One region of the Promicromonospora sp. NPDC090134 genome, then DNA from elsewhere that is predicted to be linked to it. Evidence: riboswitches for the same ligand, from Rfam matches in the RefSeq annotation. Region 1 holds a riboswitch; each other region holds the start of a gene.

Evidence for each region. Region 1 has a riboswitch for cyclic di-AMP ahead of ACIPN7_RS01595 (C40 family peptidase). Riboswitches for the same ligand answer to the same signal wherever they lie in the genome.
Region 2: another riboswitch for cyclic di-AMP. It lies ahead of ACIPN7_RS15380 (C40 family peptidase); the one in region 1 lies ahead of ACIPN7_RS01595 (C40 family peptidase).
Region 3: another riboswitch for cyclic di-AMP. It lies ahead of ACIPN7_RS19675 (C40 family peptidase); the one in region 1 lies ahead of ACIPN7_RS01595 (C40 family peptidase).

What each region holds. Positions count from the first base shown of each region.
Region 1 is NZ_JBIVCZ010000001.1:360,265-367,573, reverse strand. Features, by position in the region: gene ACIPN7_RS01620 (PASTA domain-containing protein) at 1-772, shown strand, start outside; gene ACIPN7_RS01615 (SRPBCC family protein) at 850-1,317, shown strand; gene ACIPN7_RS01610 (C40 family peptidase) at 1,812-2,315, shown strand; gene ACIPN7_RS01605 (S8 family serine peptidase) at 2,403-3,464, opposite strand; gene ACIPN7_RS01600 (hypothetical protein) at 3,604-4,497, opposite strand; cyclic di-AMP (ydaO/yuaA leader) riboswitch at 4,660-4,855, shown strand; gene ACIPN7_RS01595 (C40 family peptidase) at 4,857-5,591, shown strand; gene ACIPN7_RS01590 (hypothetical protein) at 5,731-6,666, opposite strand; gene ACIPN7_RS01585 (GlsB/YeaQ/YmgE family stress response membrane protein) at 6,672-6,938, opposite strand; gene ACIPN7_RS01580 (ion transporter) at 7,150-7,309, shown strand, end outside.
Region 2 is NZ_JBIVCZ010000005.1:146,557-153,865, reverse strand. Features, by position in the region: gene ACIPN7_RS15385 (universal stress protein) at 1-672, opposite strand, end outside; gene ACIPN7_RS15380 (C40 family peptidase) at 835-1,629, opposite strand; cyclic di-AMP (ydaO/yuaA leader) riboswitch at 1,632-1,824, opposite strand; gene ACIPN7_RS15375 (iron dependent repressor, metal binding and dimerization domain protein) at 1,965-2,681, opposite strand; gene serC (phosphoserine transaminase) at 2,764-3,873, shown strand; gene ACIPN7_RS15365 (MHYT domain-containing protein) at 3,993-4,844, shown strand; gene ACIPN7_RS15360 (MarR family transcriptional regulator) at 5,088-5,459, shown strand; gene ACIPN7_RS15355 (MFS transporter) at 5,456-6,766, shown strand; gene ACIPN7_RS15350 (hypothetical protein) at 7,032-7,309, shown strand, end outside.
Region 3 is NZ_JBIVCZ010000007.1:170,856-178,164, forward strand. Features, by position in the region: gene coaD (pantetheine-phosphate adenylyltransferase) at 1-195, shown strand, start outside; gene ACIPN7_RS19650 (YceD family protein) at 382-939, shown strand; gene rpmF (50S ribosomal protein L32) at 942-1,136, shown strand; gene rnc (ribonuclease III) at 1,138-1,878, shown strand; gene mutM (bifunctional DNA-formamidopyrimidine glycosylase/DNA-(apurinic or apyrimidinic site) lyase) at 1,871-2,887, shown strand; gene ACIPN7_RS19670 (NAD(P)-dependent oxidoreductase) at 2,989-3,966, opposite strand; gene ACIPN7_RS19675 (C40 family peptidase) at 4,076-4,960, opposite strand; cyclic di-AMP (ydaO/yuaA leader) riboswitch at 4,961-5,140, opposite strand; gene ACIPN7_RS19680 (phytoene desaturase family protein) at 5,269-6,993, shown strand; gene ACIPN7_RS19685 (ABC transporter permease) at 7,113-7,309, opposite strand, start outside.

The DNA of each region.
Region 1 (7,309 bases):
CCTCGTGACGAGAGTCATGTCGACCAAGGAGGGCGAGGAGGACGACGACGACACGCCCCTGGGCATCGAGCGCTGGTACGGCGACGGGGTCAGCTTCGAGCTCAGGAGCTATGGTCCGGCGCTTCGCGACTCGCACTCGTTCCTCGGCCTCGAGGGCAACCAGCCCGTCAGCCTCGGCTGGGCGGACGTCGCGGCGCTGCCCACGGAGCCGGACGCGCTGCAGGACGCTCTCCTGGACGCGCTGGAGGTGACCGGCGTGGCCGAGGAGGCGGCGCTCAGCAACACGGCCCGGCTGGTCACCGACGCACCCGCCACACCGGAGCTGCGCGCCGCGGCGTGGCAGCTGCTGATCAGCCACCCGGACGTCCAGGTCGAGGACGACGTCCGGGACTCCGAGGACCGCCCGGGCACATCCGCGACGTTCGAGCTGTGGGACCGGACCACCAAGATCATCTACGACGAGGAGCAGCACCACCCGCTCGAGCTGGAGGAGTCGATCGGCAAGATGCACTCGCTGACGACCTACTTCGAGACCGAGTTCGCCGACCTGCCCGACGAGGTCGCCGACAGCGTCATCGAGGTGCCCGACCTCACCGCGATGACACGCGAGGACGTCGAGGTCGCGTGCCTGCAGAAGCACCTGGCCTGCGCGCTCGAGGAGGCCGCGTCCGACACGGTGCCCGAGGGAACCGTCATCTCGTCCGACCCCACGACGGGCGCGCTCGTGAGCTGGGGTGCCCTGGTCACGGTCGTGCTCTCCACCGGGCCCTGACCCGCCCCTCACCCGAAGGTCCGCCACGGGCCCCAGGTTGCGCCGGATGCTCCCGAGCCCGGCGTAGCCTGAGGCCCGTGGCTCACGCCTACCGCACCAGCGTCCGGGTCGAGGCGCCCGCCGACGTCGTCTGGCAGATCCTGTCCGACGTCGGGCGCATGCCCGCCTGGACCCGCGCCATGAGCCGCATGACGCTCCTCGGACCCGAGACGGCGATCGTCGTCGGCTCGCGCGTCGAGGTCGAGCAGCCCGGGCTGCCGGTGGCGACCTGGGAGGTGGACGGACTCACCGAGGGGCAGGGCTTCTCGTGGTCGAGCAGCAGCACCCCCGGTGTGCGGACCGGCACCGCCTACCGGATCACCCCGCAGGCCGCCGCCGCGCCGCGTGCCGGCGCCGCCTGCGAGGTCACGACGGCCGTGGCCCGGAGCGGGATGCTGGCCGGGCTGACCGACCTGGCGGCGGGTCCAAGAGCGCGCGAGCTGGCCGACACCCTGCTGGCCGACCTGAAGGTGGAAGCGGAGCTCCGGGTGGGGAACAAGCCCTGACACACCGCCGGAGAGGCGCGTGTCGCATCATTTCGTCCACTGTTCTTTCATAGCCGTCAGGACGGCATTTCGGCGTTGAAAATGCTCCTTACGCTGGGAAAAGGCATCTGGTCGAAAAGTTACGCGCGTTTCGGACAGGCCGATACTTCATGACAAGTGTTATCTGATCGAGACAAGGTGGGTACCCGTATGTAGCGTCAGATTCGCTGCGCCACCGGAGGCACAGCCGCGGGCCCCATTCCCCAGACCGGTACGGGACCGCGCAACCGGCGACTTGGAGAACTTCGGTGAGTACCACCGTCCGACGCGGTCGACACCGCGCCGATCATGCTCCTAGCACTCACTTCATGTCCGTGACTCGCAGCGCAGCTCGTTCGGGCGCTCTGATCGCGGCATCTTCCGGACTTCTCGCAACGGCGTTCGCCCCCGGCGCACACGCGGTTGTGGGAGACGGTTCGAACCGGCTGGCAAAGGACGTCGCGACAGCACCGGCGGTGCAGGTCGCGAACGACGCACGGCTCAACATCGAGAGCAAGGCCGTCAAGGTCACCCCCGCTCCCGAGCCCGAACCAGAGCCAGTCGTGGAGACCACCACAGAGCAGGTGGCCGCGACGACCGCGGCCGCCGAAACCGAGCCGGCCACCCCGGACTACGCGTCCGACGGTTCCATCGGAGCCCAGGCCGTCTCGATCGCGATGCAGTACATCGGCATCGCCTACGCGTACGGCGGCAGCTCGCCCGCCACGGGCTTCGACTGCTCGGGCCTGGTCAAGTACGTGTACGCGCAGCTCGGGGTCGAGCTGCCGCACTCGTCGTCGTCGATGGTGGCCACCGGGTACCAGGTGTCGTCACCGATCCCGGGCGACATCGTGTGGACCCAGGGGCACGTGTCCCTCTACGCCGGCGACGGCATGGTGGTCGAGGCCGCCAACTACGGCAGTCCTGTGCGCTACACCGAGCAGTGGCAGGACTACGCGGTCTACATCCGCCCGTACTGAGCCGCACCGAGAACGCACCGACAACCAGAGCGCAGGAGCACCGCGGCGTGGGCCGCGGTGCTCCTGCGCGCCAGGCTTGCCCCGGCGTCAGTACGCGACCGCCGCGGCCGCGTCGACGACACCGAACCCGTACAGCGGCGTCCACAGCCCCGTGAGACCCAGCAGCGGGTCGTGAGCCGTGTGGAGGATCGCGCGCTCCACGTCGTCGACCGGGCGCCCCTGCGCGAACAGGAGCGCCGCGACCCCGGCCACGTGCGGCGTCGCCATCGACGTGCCCGCGTAGGAGTCGTAGCTGCCGCCCGCACAGGTGTCGGAGCCCGTGCCCACGGGGACCGTCGACCAGACGTCGCCGTCGCAGCCGGTCAGCCCGCCCGACCCGCCGGGCGCCGAGACGCTCTTCAGGTCCAGCTTGACCGGCAGCTCGGAGTAGTAGGAGTGGAGGCCGGCCGAGTCGGTGGCCCCGACGCAGATCGCGACGCTGGTGAACGCCGGGTCGCTGCAGAGCGGGGTCGACGAGTTGCCGGCCGCCGCCACCGTGAGCACACCGCGCTCGCGTGCGTAGCCGATGGCGTCCCGCATCAGGGTGTCGACGCCGATGATCGTCAGCAGCTGCCCGCCCAGGCCGGAGCCCAGGGAGAGGTTGATGACGTCGGCACCGTGGTCGGCCGCCCAGCGGATGCCGTCCGCGATGTCCTGCGACGAACCCGACCCGGCCTCGAGCACCTTGACCGGGAGGATCTTGGCGTCCGGCGCCACGCCTGCGACGCCGATGCCGTTGCCCGTCGCGGCGGCGACGATGCCTGCCACGTGCGTCCCGTGCTCGTCGCCGTCGTTGGTGCCGTCGGGGCCCCTGAAGTCCCCTTCGCCGCACGGGCGGACGTCCGCGCAGCCCGTGAAGGTGGCACCCGGCAGGAGCTGCCCCGCCAGGTCGGGCTGGTCGAAGTCGACTCCTGTGTCGACCACGGCCACCACCACGCCGTCACCGGTGCTGGCCGCCCAGGCCGCCTCGGCGTTGATCTGGTCCAGGCCCCACTGCCTGTCCCGGAGGGGATCGCTGGTCGCGGCCTGCGCGCCCGGCGCGACCGCGATCAGCGCCGCCACGACGAGCGCCGCGGAGGTGGCGGCGCCGACGAGTGACTTCCTGTTCATATATGCCCCCATTGTTCGCACAGGGGCTGATTACCCCTGAACTGGGGCAAACCTAGGGCGACCGGGTCGGCGCCGAACAGGTCTCACGCCCGGCAGGGGGTGAAATTTACCCAATCGCAATCAGTAAGGGCGCGACCTGTCAGGCCCATGCCTCGGAGAGCTCGCTCTCGTCCCCGGCCTCCCGGGACAGCCGGAGCGCCGCGACGGCCGCGCCGAGCAGCATGGCGACCACCCAGGCACCGAGCTGGTGCCCGTCGGCCACGATCGCGGCGGAGGCGATCTTGCCCGCGGCGATGGCCACGGCGGACAGCGGGTCCTCGGTGAGCGCCGAGCCCGGCCAGATGTTCTCCTGCACCGCGAGGAGGGCGGGTCCGGCTGCCTGGAGCACCCACACGGCGCCGGCGGCGGGCAGCCAGCCGAGCAGCTCGATCGGCCTGCTGTCCACGGTGAGGCCGAACGCGATGCCGAGGGCCACGGCGAACACCCACCACGTGCCGGTCGGGGACACCTCGTTGCCGGGCACGAAGCCCCAGAACCAGCCGTCGACAAGCACCACCGGCAGGGCGAGGGCGACACCGCGCAGCGCCGCCGGCCCGAGGCCCGCCAGCAGCCCGGCCCCGAGGCCGACGACCCCGGCCGCACAGGTGACCACGAGCATGCCGAGCGGCATGGCGTCACCGGGGACGGTCTCGCGGGCCGCGAGCCACCAGGAGGCACCGCCGGCTCCGGCGATCGCGAGCAGGGTGCCGGAGATCGCGGCGCCGGCGCCCGCCACGGCCGAGCCGGCCAGGCGGGCGGTGGCCCCGGCGAGCATGCCGCCGAGCAGCGCCATCACGACGAGGCCGACCACCGCGCCGTCGGCCGTGAAGGGAAGCGGAAGGATGCCCGCCGCGGCGGCGCCAGAAGCCTGCGCGACGCCGGTGACCTGGTACGACAGCTGCGCGAGCCAGGGCAGGAACCCACAGATCCACCAGACGATCGCACTGATGGGAAACACCCACCAGGCGGAGATACGGGAGTGCGATTCGCCCATGCCGCCGAACGCTAGCGGATGTGTGATGTCGGTCATAACCCCTGAAGCCCGGAACGACGCAAATCTGCGCCTTCGTTGGGTCAGACCGTAATGCGTAACCCGATCGTGACTTTTTCCGTGAACGTGTGTACTTTGACTTCTGCTCCACCGCACGGTGGAGTCGCGAGCCGGACGCCGAGTCCTGTCACCGGTTCGTGACCAGACGTTCAAGACAGGAGCGGGGGACCCATTCCCGGGCGACAGCAGGATCGTCGTCCTCGGGGTGAAGCCGGACGGAAACCCCCCAGTAGCCGTGCGGCCGGGTTGTACTCCTACCCGAACCCGACAGCTGACCTCGCAGGCGGTACAGGAGACATTAGGTGACGAACTCCCTTCGCGGACGGCATCGTGACAGCCGCCCGGCCCAGACACCGCTGACCATCCTCGCCCGTACCGCCACCGAGAACGCCGGCACAGTTGCCCGCCGCGGCGCGCTCGCCGCAGCCGCCGGTGGCGTCCTGATCTCCACCATCGCGACGACGGCCCACGCGGCCCCGGCGATGGACCTGAAGACCGACGTCAAGACCGCGAAGCTCAACTCGGTCGACCTCAACTCCCTCACCGCGGTGGCCAAGCAGTCCGTCGCCGCCGCCCCCACCGTGACCGTCCCGGCCGACGCGAAGATGCCGATCGAGATGGAAGCCCTGGGCGCCTCCACGGGCGCCGACGGCGAGAAGGGCGAGGGCCCCGCCGTCGTCTCGGTCGACGCGCCGGACCCGGTGCCGGTCGGCCAGCAGGCCGTCAACATCGCCTTCAACTACCTTGGCATCACGTACGTGCTGGGCGGCGCCTCGCCGGCCGAGGGCATGGACTGCTCCGGCCTGATCCAGTACACGTACGCGCAGCTCGGGATCTCCCTGCCGCACTCGTCGAGCGCGCTCCTCGGCTCCGGCTACCAGGTCACGTACCCCGAGCCGGGCGACATCGTCTGGACGCCCGGCCACGTGGCCCTCTACGCGGGCAACGGCATGATCATCGAGGCCTGGGCGGCCGGCATGCCGGTGCGCTACACCGAGATGTGGCAGAACAGCCCGACCTTCATCCGGGTCGTCTGAGCCGCAGGCTCAGACGAGAAGAACAGAGCCTGAGCTGCCGCACCAGAGTCTCGCGAGGCGTCGCCTCCGCCGTCGGGCCCCGGCCCGACGGCGGAGGTGACGCCTTTCGCGTGCCCTGCGCGTCTCGCCGAGGAGCGCTCTACCCGGGCCAGTCGCAGCTGTCCGCGATGAAGGCGAACAGGTCGGCGCGCGCCGAGTCCGGCATGGGCACGTAGACGACGTGCTGCACCACCCCGTCGACGCTCGCCGTCACGGGCAGGAACGTGCCGCGCTTGTCCTCACCCACGGCGTGGGCGTCGCAGCGGGCGGGCACCACGGGCAGGGTGACGCTGCCGGAACGCTGCCCGTCGAGCGCGGAGCCGGTCCAGCCGGAGTCCTCGCCGTCCGGGCCGGGATTGTTCATGATCGTGGTCCCGGCGATCCGGTCGATCGTGACCTCAGGCCCGCCGTCCACCGGGTCGATCCGCAGCGTGACCAGGGCGGTGAGCTCCCCGCCGCGCGTCGCGACGGGGATGTCCGCGTCGACGGCGAGGCTCGCGCCCGACGCGACCGCGGCGGTGGCGCAGTCCACCGCGTGGTTCCGCGCCAGATGCCCGCCGGGATCGCCCACCTCCGCGACGACGACGTCGGAGGCCGGACCCAGGTCGTCGAACTCGCCCAGGGCCAGCGTGATCGTGGCCGACGGCGCGGCGTCCGGCACCGGCTCCTCCGGACCCGCCGGGAAGCCCGCGCACTCCGCCTCGCCGAGCTCGACGTAGACGTCCCGCGTGGTGCCGGGCCGCAGCGCCGGGGTGCGGTTCTCCTTGGTGGGGCGGGACGGCCCGAAGCCGTCCGCGTCCAGGGCCCCCGACACCAGTGTCATCGTCTCGTCCGAGTCGTTGGTGACCGCAAGGACGATCTCGCGGGCGGCGTACTGCGTGCGCCCCTGGTCCACCTGGACGCTGAGGTGGTCGGCGATGTCGTCGGGCACGGGCCCCAGCGTGGACGACGGCGTGGGCGCACCCGAACATGCGACCGCGGCCGCCCCGACCAGCGACGTCAGGACGACGACGAGGACGGTGCGGCCGCGGGCCACAGTGGTCAGGCGGTCTTGCGCCGGCCGAAGATCGCCTGGGCGATCAGGATCACGATGACCGCGCCGATCACCGCGAAGAGCCACGTCGACCAGGACCAGAACTCGCTGAAGCTGATGTCGAAGATGAGGCCGCCCAGCCAGCCGCCGAGCATGGCGCCGAGCACTCCGAGAAGCAAGGTGACCCAGAAACCGCCCGGCTGCTTGCCCGGGATGACGATGCGAGCGATGACACCGGCGATCAGTCCGAGGATGAGAAAGGCCCAGAAGCCCATGGCATTTTCCTCCAGTCGTGTTGCTTGCTTGTGCTCTACTCAAGCACTGATTTGGTTCACTTGCCACCGGACCCGCCGATCAGGCCCATATCGGGACATTGCGCCCAGACAAGTCGGGGTACACCGCCGCGCTAAGGTTCGCCCGGGCAAGGGGCCCTGAGGCACGGCCGGAGCGTGGGCTCCGGGCACGGGAAAGTGGAGGAGACACCCGATGAACCAGGAGATCGGCACACCGGTCGTACCGCGGACCGGACGAGAGCGACTGCGTGCCTTTCTCGACCAGAGGTGGGTCACCAACCTCGTGCTCGGGGTGATCCTGGCGAACGCGCTGGTGCTGGGCGCGGAGATGATGGTGGGCGGCCAGGCCCTCG
Region 2 (7,309 bases), on a different contig from region 1:
GTTGCCCACGGGCACGCCCGTGACGGCGGTGAGCTCCGCGCCCCACGCGTTGGCCTGCGCGATCGCGTGCTGCAGCGCCCGCTCGGCCTGCGGCGACCCGTCCACGCCGACGACGATGCGGCGCACCTCCCGGATCTCGGCGACCCCGCCCGGCTCGACGTCCGGGACGACCGGCGCAGCGGCGGGCTCGTCCGCCCCGAGGTCCGGCGGCGTCCAGGAGACGCCACGGTTGGTCTCGGCGCGCAGCGGCACCACCACCACCGGGCACTTCGCGTGCGCGGGGAGCGCGGACGACACCGTGCCCAGCAGCCGCTCCGTGAACCCGCCCCGGCCCCGGGTCCCGACCACGGCGAGCCCGTAGTCGGCGGACAGCTCCACGAGCACACCCGCGGCGTCACCGGTCGCGACCTCCGTCGTGGCGCGCACCCCGGCGTCGGCCACGCGGTTCTCCGCCTCGACCAGGACGGCCTTGGCGCCCTCCTGGATCGTGGTGTCGTCCAGGGCGGCGTACCCGCCGTCGAGCGACGCGGCGGTGAACGACGGCAGTGAGTAGCTGCACACGATGTGCAGCGCCCAGCCCACGCGGTGCGCGTAGGCGGTAGCCCAGTCCAGCGCGTGCAGACTCGCGGCCGATCCGTCCACCCCGACCAGTACGACCTCGGATCGTGTCATCGCCAGTCCTTTCCTCAGCAGTGCATCTTTGCCCTCCAACGCTACCGGCGGGGCGCCCGTCGTGGGTATCCGGAGGCAAAAAGACGGCAGAAAAATGGCAAAGCAGAGCGCCTGCCCCGAACTACCGGACAGGCGCTCTGCTGCGGTACTGCGTGGCTGCGATCAGCCCAGGCGGATGAACGTGGGGTTCGACTGCCAGATGGTGCGGAAGTCGACCACGGTGCCCGGCTTCGACGCGTCGATCATGGTGTTGCCACCGGCGTAGATCGAGACGTGACCGGGGGTCCACATCAGGTCGCCCGGCTGGGCCTGCGACGCCGGCACCTGGGTGCCGTAGCCGGCCTGCGCCGACGAGGAGTGCGGCAGCGAGATGCCGAGCTGCGCGTACACGTAAGAAGTAAAGCCCGAGCAGTCGAAGCCGCTCGGGCTGGAGCCACCGGAGACGTACGGGACGCCGATGTAGCGGCTGGCGATGGAGATCACGGAGTTGCCGATCGCCGACGCGGGGATGTCGACGGACGAGGAAGCGGTCGACACGGCGGTGGCCGCGGCCTCTGCTGCCTCGGCGGCGGCGGCCTCAGCGGCCTCCTCGGCTTCCTGGGCGGCCAGCTCGGCCTGGTAGTCCTCGTTGTCGGCGGCCGAGACCACCGAGACGGCGGACTTCTCGACGCTCAGCTCGGCGTCGGGCGCGACGGTCACTACAGGGGCGTTCGACAGGGACTCACGGGCCTGGGACGTCAGCGCGTTGAGGTCCACCGAGTTCATCTTGGCGTGGCCGGTCTCCATCGGAGCGGCCTGCGCTGCCATCGCGCCACCGAACGTGGAGACCAGGAGCGCGCCACCTGCGGCGGCAACCGCGGTACGACGACCGACGGCGGCGTTCTGAGCAAGCTCGGTGAGCGGAGTCACGGGGCGTCGCGCAGCACGATGGCGTGCGCGGGTGGTACGTGCGGTCACGTATTACCTCTCCTTGTACGCCTTCGAGGTCAGCTGTCGGGTTCGGGTGGGAGAAATCACCCGGCCGTGCACTCCCGAAGGATTACCCGGCTTCACCCCGAGGACGCACCCTGGCGCCCGATGGTGGGTCCCCCGCCTCTGTCATGCGGTCGTCTTGGGGCCCCGGCCGGTGACAGAGTTCGGCGTCCGTCCGGAGACTCCCTCGGAATAAACTCCGCGGGAGCGGTCCGAACGTACCCGACGTCACCCCCGATGTCACGTTCCGGCAACGAATGTCATGGCGTGTCGGGAACGTGGCCTCACCTTTCCGACAAAGCGGATGGTTTGGGACACCCTCAGGCGGTCGCGACGAAGAGGTGGCGCGCCAGGTCCTCGCCGAGCTCCAGCGCGGTCCCGGCGCCGTCGACGGTCACCGTGTAGGTCCCGTCGCTGAGCTCGGCCGTGATCCGCGAGCCGGGCACGAGGCCGGCGTCGGACAGGCGGGCCAGCAGCTCGACGTCCGTCTGCAGCGGCTCCGCGATCCGGGTGAGGGACGCCGCGAGCGGCTCGCCCTTCACGCCCTTCTTGGCCGCCGCCTCGAACGCGGAGGGCAGCGAGATCACACCGCTGAGGAAGGGCACGTCCGTGTAGGCCTCGCCGAGCTCCGAGAGGCCGGGGATCGGGTTGCCGTACGGGTCGTGGTGCGGGTGGTCGAGCAGGCCGACGAGGCGCTTCTCCACGAGGTCGCTCATCACGTGCTCCCAGCGGCAGGCCTCGACGTGGACGTGCTCCCAGTCGAGCTTGATCACGTCCGTCAGCAGGCGCTCCGCGAGGCGGTGCTTGCGCATGACGCGCATCGCCTTGTCGTGCCCGAGCTCGGTGAGCTCCAGGTGGCGGTCCCCGGTCACGATCACGAGCCCGTCGCGCTCCATGCGCGCGACCGTCTGCGACACCGTCGGTCCGGAGTGCCCCAGGCGCTCCGCGATGCGCGCGCGCAGGGGGGTGATGCCCTCCTCGTCGAGCTCGTAGATCGTCTTGAGGTACATCTCGGTGGTGTCGATCAGATCCGTCACGTCAGCTCCCGTCATGCGCGCAGCCGTCCAGTCGCCCTGGGCTCGGCGCCCCGGGCGTCGGCCCAGGTTCTAGTCTAGTTCTGTGCCACTGACAATCCCGACACACCTGTTGCCCACCGACGGCCGTTTCGGCTCAGGCCCCTCCAAGGTGCGCCCGGGACAGGTCGATCATCTCGTGGCGAACGCCCACGTGCTCGGTACCTCGCACCGCCAGGCGCCCGTCAAGGACGTGGTCCGCCGCATTCGCGAGGGTGTCACGGAGCTGCTCGGCGCGCCCGACGGGTACGAGGTGGCCCTCGGCAACGGCGGCTCCACCGCCTTCTGGGACGTTGCCACGCTGTGCCTCGTGGAGCGCAAGGCGCAGCACGCGTCCTTCGGCGAGTTCGGCGCCAAGTTCGCCACCGCCACGTCGCGGGCACCCTTCCTCGAGCCGTCCCAGGTGATCGAGGCGGAGCCGGGCACGGTCGCCCACCTCGAGCCCGCCGACGACGTCGACACCTACGCCACCCCGCACAACGAGACCTCCACGGGGGCGATGGCCCCGGTGCTGCGCCCGTCCGGGCCGGACGGCGCCGTCGTGCTCACCGACGGGACGTCCGGCGCCGGCGCGCTGCCGGTCGACCTGCGCCAGACCGATGCCTACTACTTCGCCCCGCAGAAGGTGTTCGCGGCCGACGGCGGCCTGTGGCTGGCGGTCCTCTCCCCCGCGGCCGTCGAGCGCGCCGCGCGGATCGAGGCCTCGGGCCGCTGGGTGCCGGAGTTCCTGTCCCTTACCACCGCGATCCAGAACTCGCGCCTGGACCAGACCCTGAACACGCCGGCCATCGCGACGCTGCTGCTCCTGGCCGACCAGGTGGAGTGGCTCCTGGAGCAGGGCGGCCTGAAGTGGTCGGCCGAGCGGTGCGCGACGTCGGCCGAGACCCTCTACTCCTGGGCCGACGCCCGCCCGTGGGCGACGCCGTTCGTGCGGCGTCCGGAGGAGCGGTCCACGGTGGTCGGCACCATCGACCTGGCCGACGAGATCGACGCCGGACGGGTACTCTCCGAGCTACGTGCCAACGGCGTCCAGGACGTGTTCGCCTACCGGAAGCTCGGGCGCAACCAGCTCCGCGTCGGCATGTACCCCGCCGTCGAGCCCGACGACGTCGCCGCGCTCACCGCGTGCGTCGACTATCTCGTCGAACGCTTCTGACCAGCCTGATCACGTCCGCAATACCCCTTCGACGGGGAGTTCTGCCTATTGTCCGGTACACAGGGACTCTGTAACGTTTCCGCAACAGAGGGAACCATTCTGAGGGGCTGTTCAACAAGATGCCAGTGATCGACCACTTCACCTTCGGGATCGTGACGCCCATCCTGGCGTACGCGATCTCGTGCACCGGCGCAGCGACGGGCCTTGCGTGCACGTCCCGAGCCCGAGCGGCTTCGGGCGGCGCACGTGCGGCGTGGCTCGTCTTCGGCGCCATCGCCCTGGGCGGTACCGGGATCTGGGTGATGCACTTCGTCGCCATGCTCGGTTTCTCCGCCTCGGGCGTGACCATCCGGTACAACATCCCGGAGACCCTCCTCAGCGCGGCGATCGCGATCGTCGTGGTCGGCGCCGGCCTGTTCATCACCGAGCTGGGCAAGCGCAAGCTGCCGGCGATGCTCGTCGGCGGCGCGCTCGCCGGGTCCGGCGTCGCGGCCATGCACTACATGGGCATGGAAGCGATGGAGATGTCCGCGCAGGTCGTCTACAACCCCGTCTACGTCATCGCGTCGGTCGCCATCGCGATCGTCGCGGCGACCGCGGCGCTGTGGTGCACGGTCCACATCCGCGGCACGCTCGCGACCATCGTGGCCACCCTGGTGATGGGGATCGCGGTGACCGGCATGCACTACACGGGCATGGCCGGCGTCTCCGTGGTCAACCCCGTCGACACCGTCCCCGCCGGCGCGTCCACGATGCAGCTGCTCGTGCCGCTCGTGATGGCGGTCAGCGTGGTCACGTTCCTGCTCATCCTCGGGATCGGCCTGTGGCCGACCGAGGACGAGCTGCGCACGCAGGCCGAGTTCGAGAACCGGCTCAAGGTGCACAGCGAGCAGGGGCAGCGGTTCGAGAGCGTGCAGCAGGAGCTCCAGCCGAGCGGCGCACAGTTCGCGCAGTCCAACCGCGCGCGCTGACCTCGGTCGTTCCGGCCTCGGAGCGCCCGCCCCCGCACGGGGTCGGGCGCTTCGTCGTTCCCGGCGTCGGGCGGCGCGATTTTCCGCCGTCGGGCGGCGCCGTCGGACGCCCGTGGTGTGACCACACCCACGTACCGTTAGCAAGGCTAATGATCTAGACTGTGGCGGGTGCCGTCGAGCTCCCGCAGGTCCAGCCGAAGCCCGGCGACCGTCGGGGGCGACCTCCGTGTCGCCCTCACCCGAGTGTCCCGTCGCCTGCGCGCCGAGCGCGGCGAGGCAGACCTCCCTGAGGGGCAGTTCGGGATCCTGACGGTGCTGCACAAGCACGGCGAGATGTCCCCCGGCTCCCTTGCCGAGCACGAGCGCGTCCGGCCGCCGTCGATGACCCGAGCAGTGAACACCCTGGCTGAGCTCGGCCTCGTCGAGAAGGTGGAGCACGCGACCGACAAGCGACAGGTCGTCGTCCGCCTCACCGCGGCGGGCGAGCGCGAGGTCGCCGAGACCCGACGTCGTCGCGACGCCTGGCTCACCAAACAGCTGTCCACCCTGACCGTAGAGGAGAGAGAGATCCTTGCAGGAGCCAGCGAGCTCCTCATCCGGATCGCCGCTCGATGAGCGCAACCTTCGCCAGCCTTAAATACCGTAACTATCGTCTCTGGTTCGCCAGCGCTCTCGTCGCCAACATCGGCACCTGGATGCAGCGCGTGGCGCAGGACTGGGTCGTACTGACCCTCCTGACCAACAACTCCGGCGTCGCCGTGGGCATCGTCACCGCGCTGCAGTTCATCCCGCACATCTTCCTGTCCGCGTGGGCCGGCCTGCTGGCCGACCGCGTCGACCGCCGCAAGCTCCTGATGCTCACGCAGGGCGGCATGGGCGTACTGGGCCTCGGGCTCGGTGCGCTGGTGCTGTCCGGCGCGGCCGAGCTGTGGCACGTCTACGTCTTCGCCACCCTGCTGGGTGTCGTGAGCGCCGTCGACGGGCCCGTGCGGCAGACCTTCGTCGCCGAGCTCGTGCCGACCAAGCGGCTCGCGAACGCCGTCGGGCTCAACTCGACGAACTTCAACGCCGCGCGCCTCATCGGTCCCGGTGTGGCGGGCCTGCTCATCGCCGCCGTCGGCACGGGATGGGTGTTCATCATCAACGGCATCGCGTTCGGCGCCGTGATCCTGGCCCTGACCCGGATGCGCGACCTGCGGGTGCAGCCCACCGCCTCGCGCGCCAAGGGCCAGATCCGCGAGGGGCTCGCCTACATCCGCGGGCGCAGCGACATCGTGGTGATCATGGTCGTGATGGGCGTGGTCTCCACGTTCGGCCTGAACTTCCAGCTCACATCGGCCATGATGGCGCGCGTCGAGTTCGGGCGAGGCGCCGGCGAGTACGGGATCCTCGGATCCGTGCTGGCCATCGGCTCGCTCGCTGGCGCGCTCCTGGCGGCCCGGCGGGAGCGGCCGCGCGTGCGGCTCGTGCTGGGCGCGGCGTTCGCGTTCGCGATCTCCATGGGGATCCAGGCCGTCATGCCGACCTACCTCGGCTACCTCATCATGTGCATCCCCGTCGGCTTCGCGTCGCTGACCATGCTGACGTCGGCCAACGCGGCGATCCAGCTCTCGGTGGCGCCCGAGATGCGTGGTCGCGTCATGTCGATCTACATGATGGTGCTGCTCGGCACCACGCCCCTGGGCTCGCCCGTGGTCGGCTGGATCGGCGAGACGTTCGGCCCGCGGTACGCGGTGGTCATCGGGGCCGTGGCGACGCTGCTGGTCGCGGCGGTCGCGACCGTCTGGGCGTACCGGACGTGGCACGTGCGGGTCCGCGCGCGGCTCTCCCGCGAGCACCGCATCCCGCGCCCGTACCTCCAGGTGGACTACCCCACGCTGGCGGCGACGCCGGCCCCGGAAAAGCAGGCCCTGGCGGCCTGACCCCGCCGCGGATGCGGCACCGGCACCCCAAGGTGCGCTTCTACCCAGTCATTGGGCCCGGACTCACCCTGATTTGGGGCCCAATGACTGGGTAGAAGCGCACCTTTTAGTTGGGCGGGGCGGCGACGGTTGAGACGGCCGCGGGGACCACCCGGACGGGAGTCCCAGCGGTCGAACGCGACCACAGGCGGCCATTTTCCGCAGTTGTGCACAGGACGGGGACGCGCGCCCGGCACATCGGTCGCCGCGCTGCTGAGGTGGGTCCATGCCGAAGACCTTCGTGATCCCGCGAGCCGCCGAGCCGCTCCTGCGCCGGCAGGCCGGCCTGCTGTCCACGGTCCAGTGCGAGGAGCTCGGGATCGGCCGAGAGGTCCGGCGGCGTCTGGTCGGGCAGCTCCGCTGGACCAGCCCCGCGCGCGGCGTGTACGACACCGATCCGGTGCCGCTCGGCAGCAGGGTCAGAGACGACTGGTTCGACCACGCCGCGAGCTGGCGGACCTGGTTCGCGCTCCTCGTGCACGGGCCGGACGCCGTCGCCACCGG
Region 3 (7,309 bases), on a different contig from region 1:
CCGATGGCGCTCATGAACCGGCACCTGTCGGGCGTCGAGACGATCTTCCTGCCGGGCGACCAGCGGTACGCGCACGTCGCTTCGTCGCTGGTCAAGGACATCGTGCGGCACGGTGGACCGGTCGACGACCTGGTCCCGGCGGGAGTGACGGAGGCCCTGCGGGCCGCGCTGGGGCAGCCCGCCGCGGGCTCGTGAGCCCTGTCACTCCGCACGGGCGCGCGTGCCGCCCGTTCCATGTCGTAGGATTGCTTTTTGGCCCCTGGCGTCAGCCTCCTCTGCGTGGCTGAGAGCCGGTCCACCCCCCTCATCGTCCATCCGGACGCTGTCCTCGTTCTGCCCTCATCGGAGCCTGTTATCTCCCGCGAACCGAAATCGCCGCTCGTGCTCGACACGCACGAGCTCTCTCGGCGTGCCGGAACGATGCGTACGCACAGCGCGACCGTGCAGGCGCCGTCGGACCTCGGCACCGCCGTGATCGGTATCCCGGAAGGCTCTGACCTGGAGCTGGACCTTAGGCTCGAGTCCGTGATGGAGGGCGTGCTGGTCTCCGGCACCGTCCGCGGCACGGTCAAGGGCGAGTGCAGCCGCTGCCTCGACGACATCTCCCGTGAGATCACGGTCGACGTCACCGAGCTGTTCGCCTACCCCGAGAAGGCCGCTGCGTCGGCCAAGGCGGGGGACGTCGACGTGGAGGACGAAGAGTCTGTCCTGAACGAGGACGACATGGCAGACCTGGAGCCCTCGCTTCGGGATTCGGTCGTGACTGCACTACCATTTCAACCGTTGTGCCGGGAGGACTGCCCGGGCCTGTGCTCCGAGTGCGGAGCGCGCCTGGCGGATGACCCCGGTCATCACCATGACGTGGTCGACCCTCGTTGGTCGGCGCTACAGAGCATGCTCGAACCTACGAGCGTGTCGGACGAGACGAAAGAGAGCTAGCCGTGGCTGTTCCGAAGCGCAAGATGTCGCGCAGCAACACCCGTGCGCGTCGCTCGCAGTGGAAGACCACCGCAGCGACCCTCACGACCTGCCCGCAGTGCCAGGGCAACAAGCTGCCCCACACGGCGTGCCCGACGTGCGGTACCTACAAGGGTCGCACCTACCGCGACGCCCTGAAGACCGTTCACGCGGGCTGACGTGGCCAAGGGCGGGACGGCCCCGGCAAGGCCGGAACCTACCGCGCTGCTCGAGAAGCTCGGGGTCCATCTGGACCCCGAGCTTCTTGTGCTGGCACTGACCCACCGGTCGTTCGCGCACGAGGCCGGGGGCATCCCCACCAACGAGCGCCTGGAGTTCCTGGGTGACACGGTGCTGGGGCTGGTGGTCACCGAGGCGCTGTACCGGCGCCACCCGGACCAGTCGGAGGGCGACCTGGCGCGCATGCGCGCGGCCACGGTGTCGCAGCGTGCGCTCGCCGCGATCGCGCGCACCCTCGGGCTGGGCAAGTACGTGCTGCTCGGCAAGGGTGAGATCCGCACGCGCGGTTTCGAGAAGGACTCGATCCTGTCCGACACGGTCGAGGCGCTGATCGGCGCCACGTACCTGTCGCACGGTCTGGAGACCTCGCGCGAGCTCGTGCACCGGCTGGTGGACCCGACGCTCGACATCGCCGCCGGGCTGGGCGCGGGCCTGGACTGGAAGACCTCGCTCCAGGAGGCGTCCGCCGAGCGCGGCCTGGGTTCGCCGGACTACATCGCCACGTTCGAGGGGCCGGAGCACGCGCGGGTCTTCCACTCGACCGTCGTGATCGACGGCGTCACCTACGGGTCCGGTTCCGGCACCGCGAAGAAGCACGCCGAGCAGGGCGCCGCGGAGGAGACCTACCGGGCCCTGCTGGAGAAGTTCCCGCTGCACAAGGCGCCGGCCGCCGGTGCCTGAGCTTCCCGAGGTCGAGACCGTCCGGGACGGTCTCGACCGGCTCGTCGTGGGCGCCGTGGTGCGCGACGTCGAGGTCGCCCGCGAGTACAGCGTCCGCAGGCACGACGGCGGCCCGGACTCCTTCCGCGACCAGCTCACCGGACGGCGCCTGGCGGCCGCGGTGCGCCGCGGCAAGTTCCTCTGGCTGCCGCTCCTGCCAGAGGGCCCTGCGAGCCCCGTGGGCGACGTCGTCCCGGCGGCCGCGCTGCTGGCGCACCTCGGGATGTCGGGCCAGCTCCTCGTGCGCGGCGCTGCGCCGGCCGCCGCGCCCGGCGCCGCCCCGGACGAGGAAGCTGCCCGGACCCCGACCGGCGCCGCAGACCCGGCGGACGACTGGCAGCACCCGCACCTGCGGGTCCGCCTGCACCTGGACGGTGCCCCCTCCGGGGCGCGGTACCTCGACTTCGTGGACCAGCGGACCTTCGGGCACCTGAGCGTCCAGGACCTGGTGCCCGACGGGACGAGCGCGAGCGTCCCCGCCGGACACGGTTCCGACCTGCCCGTGCTGCCCGAGCCGGTGGCGCACATCGCGCGCGACCTGCTCGACCCGAACCTGGACCTGGACGCGCTGGTGAGCCGCGTCCGCCGTCGTCGGACGCAGGTCAAGCGCGCCCTGCTGGACCAGACCGTCGTGTCCGGCGTGGGCAACATCTATGCGGACGAGGCGCTGTGGCGGGCGCAGGTGCACTGGGCACGGCCCACGGACAAGCTGAAGGCCGCCGACGTGCGCCGCGTGCTGGACTCGGCGGCCGAGGTGATGCGCGAGGCGCTGGCGCAGGGCGGCACGAGCTTCGACGAGCTGTACGTCAACGTCAACGGCCAGTCGGGGTACTTCGACCGGTCGCTCGCCGTCTACGGCCGGGAGAACGAGGAGTGCCGTCGCTGCGGTGCGCTGGTGCGCCGTGACGCGTTCATGAACCGGTCGTCGTTCAGCTGCCCGGTCTGCCAGCCCAAGCCCCGCGGCCTCTGACCTCGCTCCACCCCTCGCCCCACCGTCGAGTGCTGGGTACGTGTCGCTTCCGAGCGGCCGGAACCACCCATACCCAGCACTCGACGAGGGCGGGAGGTGGGTCAGCGGGTGGCTACGTTGCGGAGGGCGTCGCCCGCGCGCCAGGCCGTGAGCTGTTCGGCCAGGAACCGGGCCGCGCCGCGGGGCCGGCCGCCCGCGACGTGCGGCGTGAGGATCAGGTTCGGCACGTCCCACAGCGGCGAGTCGGCGGGCAGCGGCTCGGTCTCCATGACGTCGAGCGCCGCGCCGGCGAGCCGGCCGGAGCGCAGGGCGTCCTCCAGGGCGGCCTCGTCCACGGTCGCGCCGCGGCCGACGTTGACGAAGCGGGCGGTCGGCGGCAGCAGGCCGAGCAGCCGGGCGTCCAGGATGTGCCGGGTCGCGGGCACGGCCGGCAGCAGCGAGACGAGCAGGTCGGTCTCGGCCAGCAGCGCGTCGAGGCCGCCGGCGTCGACCACGGGGTAGCCGGAGCGCTCGCCCGCCCGCGAGGCCACGCCCGTGACCTGCGCGCCGAGCGCGGTCAGCAGCGGCGCCAGGCGCAGGGCGATGGACCCGAAGCCCCAGATCGTCACGCGCGCGCCGTCGAGCGAGTACTCGAGGCCGGTGACGCCGTCGGCCTGGGCGAACGCGATCTCCTTGGCCCAGCGGTGCTCCCGCTGCGCGGCCAGGGACACGTCGATCCGGCGGACCGACGCCAGGATCAGGGCCAGCGCGTGCTCGGTCACGGTGTCGTCGTGCAGGGACTGCCCGGAGGAGATGACGACGTCGGGGGCGAACCCGGAGCGCAGCGCGACGTCCGGACCCGCCGACAGGGTCTGCACCCAGCGCAGGCCGGTCAGCCGCTCGGCGGCGTCGGCCACGATCTTGGGCGGGCTGGACCAGGTGACGAGCAGCTCGGCGTCGGTGTGCTCGGCGGGGATCGGCTCGTTCATCGCGTAGGTGGCGACGGTGTCGGTGCCGCCGGGCGCGAAGGAGGCTCCGCCGTCGGGCAGCAGGGACGGGAAGTCGAGGTCGAAGGGCACGTCCGGTACGAGGATCTTCACGCCGGGGACGTTACCCGACCGGGGCCACGAAGCAGAGCGCCCGTCCGGCCCGCCGAGGAGGTTCCTCGGGACGGCCGGACGGGCGCTCCGACGTGTGATGCGGGAGGCGTCAGCCCGTCACCCGGATGAAGACCGGGTTGGTCTGCCACATCTCCGTGTAGTGCACGGGAACGCCCTCCTGCTGGGCCTCGACGACCATGCCGTCGCCCGCGTAGAGCGAGACGTGGCCGGACGTCCAGACGATGTCGCCCGGCTGGGCCTCCGCGGCGGAGACCTGGTAGCCGACGGTCGACATCGAGGCCGAGCTGTGCGGGAGGCTGACCCCGAGCTGAGCGTAGACGTACTGGATGAGCCCGGAGCAGTCGAAGCCGCTGGGGGAGGCTCCGCCCCACACGTAGGGCACGCCCACGTACTCGAGGGCGAGGTTGACGGCCTGCTGCCCCAGGTCCGCGGAGGACTCGGACGCTGCCGCCGCGGCGGCCTCGGCCTCGGCGGCGGCTGCCGCAGCGGCCTCGGCGGCGGCCTTCGCCTCCGCCTCTGCCTGCGCCTTGGCTTCCGCCTCGGCCTTGGCGCGAGCCTCCGCCTCAGCCTTCGCCTTGGCCTCGGCGATGCCGGCCTCGGTCTCGGCGTACGGGGTCACGGTGACGCGACCCTTCTCGGCCTGGAAGTCGGCGTCGCGGGCGACCTCGACCTTGGTCACGAGGTTCTCGGCGAGACCCGCACGGGTCTTGGTGTCGAACGTCTTGTTGGCGAGCGTGGTCTGGGTGTGGGACTCGGCAGGCGCGGTGTGGGCGGTCTGGGTGAAGACCGACGCGAGCATGCCGGACGTGACGACCGCGATGGCGCCGGTACGGGCGGCATTCTCGGCTGCTGTCTGGCTCAGAGCGGTGAAGGGGGTGAGAGCGGGGCCCTCGGCGCGGTGCCGCCCCCGGTTGCTGGGTCGGTTTGCCTGGTCGTCCGCCCAGTCGTGGGTGCGGTCGGTGAGTACGGTCACCAGTGATCTCCTCGGACGCCTACGAGGTGAGCTGTCGGGTTCGGATGGGGAGAGCGATCACCCGGCCTCACAAGGAGGCTTCACCCCGAGGACACTCGCGTGCCCGGCTTACCTGGTTCCCCCGCCCCTGTCACGTTCTGGCTGCTCAGGACCGGTGACAGGATTCGGCGTCCGGGCCTGGACCTCCCCGTTGCTGGAGCGGCGAGATCGACCGTACTCGTCCGTTGCGGAAATGTCACGATTGGGTCACATACCGTCTTGTGATGGAACGTTCCTGGCAATGAGTGCCGCGTGTCACCATGGCGTGCATGCCCGATTCCCTGCTCGACCCCCTGCGCGCCCGGTACGACGTCGTCGTCGTGGGCGGCGGTCACAACGGCCTCACCGCGGCGGCCTATGCGGCCCGCGGCGGGCGCTCGGTCCTCGTCCTGGAGCGCGCCGACCACGTGGGCGGCGCCGCCGTCTCGGCCCGGCCGTTCCCCGGTGTGGACGCCCGCCTGTCGCGCTACTCCTACCTCGTATCGCTCCTCCCGCGCCGGATCGTCGACGAGCTCGGCCTGCCGGTCCGTCTCGTCCGGCGCCGCTGGTCGTCGTACACCCCCGTGGCCGACGGCGGCCTGCTGGTCGACACCCAGGACGACGCCGCCACCCGCGCCTCGTTCCGGCGCCTCACCGGCTCCGAGGCCGACTTCGAGGCGTGGGGCCGGTTCTACGCGATGACCGCCGAGGTGGCCCGCCGCCTCGCCCCGACGCTCACCGAGCCCCTGCTCCCGCGCTCCGCCGTGCGGCACCTCGTGGCCGACGGCGTGGGCGAGGAGGCCTGGCGCGCGCTCTTCGAGGAGCCCCTCGGTGAGGTAATACGCCGCACCTTCGCCGACGACGTCGTGCGGGGCGTCGCTGCCACCGACGGCCTGATCGGCACGTTCGCCGACGTCGACGAGCCGTCCCTGCGGCAGAACCGCTGCTTCCTGTACCACGTCATCGGCAACGGGACGGGGGACTGGGACGTGCCGGTGGGCGGCATGGGCGCCGTCTCCGGCGCCTTGCGCGACGCCGCGGTGGCGGCCGGCGCCACGATCGTCACCTCGGCGACCGTCACCGCCGTCGACCCCGGGGCCGTGGGGGCCGAGGTGGCCTGGACCGACGCCGACGGGCGCACCAGGGGCGTGACCGCCGGGCACGTGCTCGCGGGGTGCGCGCCGGCCGAGCTGGAGCGGCTGCTCGCCGTGGCCGGCCGGGGTGCGGCCTCCGGGTCGTCCTCCGCGGAGCCGTGGCCGGCCGGGGCTGCCGGGCCGGGTCCCGAGGGCGCCCAGCTCAAGGTGAACATGCTGCTCAACCGCCTGCCGAGGCTGCGGGACGACGTCGACCCGGTCGCCGCGTTCAGCGGAACGCTGCACGTCAACGAGTCGCTCACCCAGCTCCAGGACGCGTACGCGCAGGCCGCCGCCGGGCGCATCCCGGACCTGCCGCCGAGCGAGATCTACTGCCACACGCTGTCCGACCGGACCATCCTCGGCCCGGAGCTCGCCGCGACCGAGGCGCAGACCATCACGCTGTTCGGGCTGCACATGCCGGCCCGGCTCTTCCGCGCGGACCCCGACGGCGCCCGCGAGCGGGCCCTGCAGGCCACCCTCGCGTCCCTGAACTCAGTGCTGGCGGAGCCCATCGAGGACGTGCTCGCCCTCGACGCCGACGGCACGCCCTGCCTGGAGGTGCGCACCCCCGTGGACCTGGAGGGCGACGTGGGGCTGCCGGGCGGGCACATCTTCCACCGCGACCTGAGCTGGCCGTTCGCGGAGTCGGACGCGGGGTCCGGGGCTGAGGGAGGAGCCGGGGCCGGCGCCGGGGCTGCGGGCGGTGCCGCGGCCTGGGTCGACCCCGGGTCCGCGCCCGGCGCCGCCGAACGCTGGGGCGTGGCGACCGCGCACCCCCGGGTGCTGCTCGCGGGCGCCGGCGCCCGCCGCGGCGGCGGCGTCAGCGGCATCCCGGGCCGCGCGGCAGCGATGGCGGTCCTGGAGACCCCGCCGAGCTGACCCGCCGGGGCTCGCTCGGTTGACCCACCGGTGTTGACCACAGCAGTTGCTGCCACCTGGGCCCTCGGCCTGGCAGCAACCGCTGTGGTCAACACCGGGGGTGACGCGGCCGGGCGGCGTCAGTCGAGGGTCAGGGCCGTCGTCGGGGTGACGGCGGCCGCCCGGCGGGCCGGGAGGACGGCGGCCAGCAGGCCCGCGAGGGCGCCCACGGGCACGACGGCGGCCAGCTCGGCCCACGGGACGCGCCAGGTCGCGACGTCGAGCGCCGTCTTCACGAACGTCTCGTAGCCCACCCAGGCGAACCCCACGCCGAGCA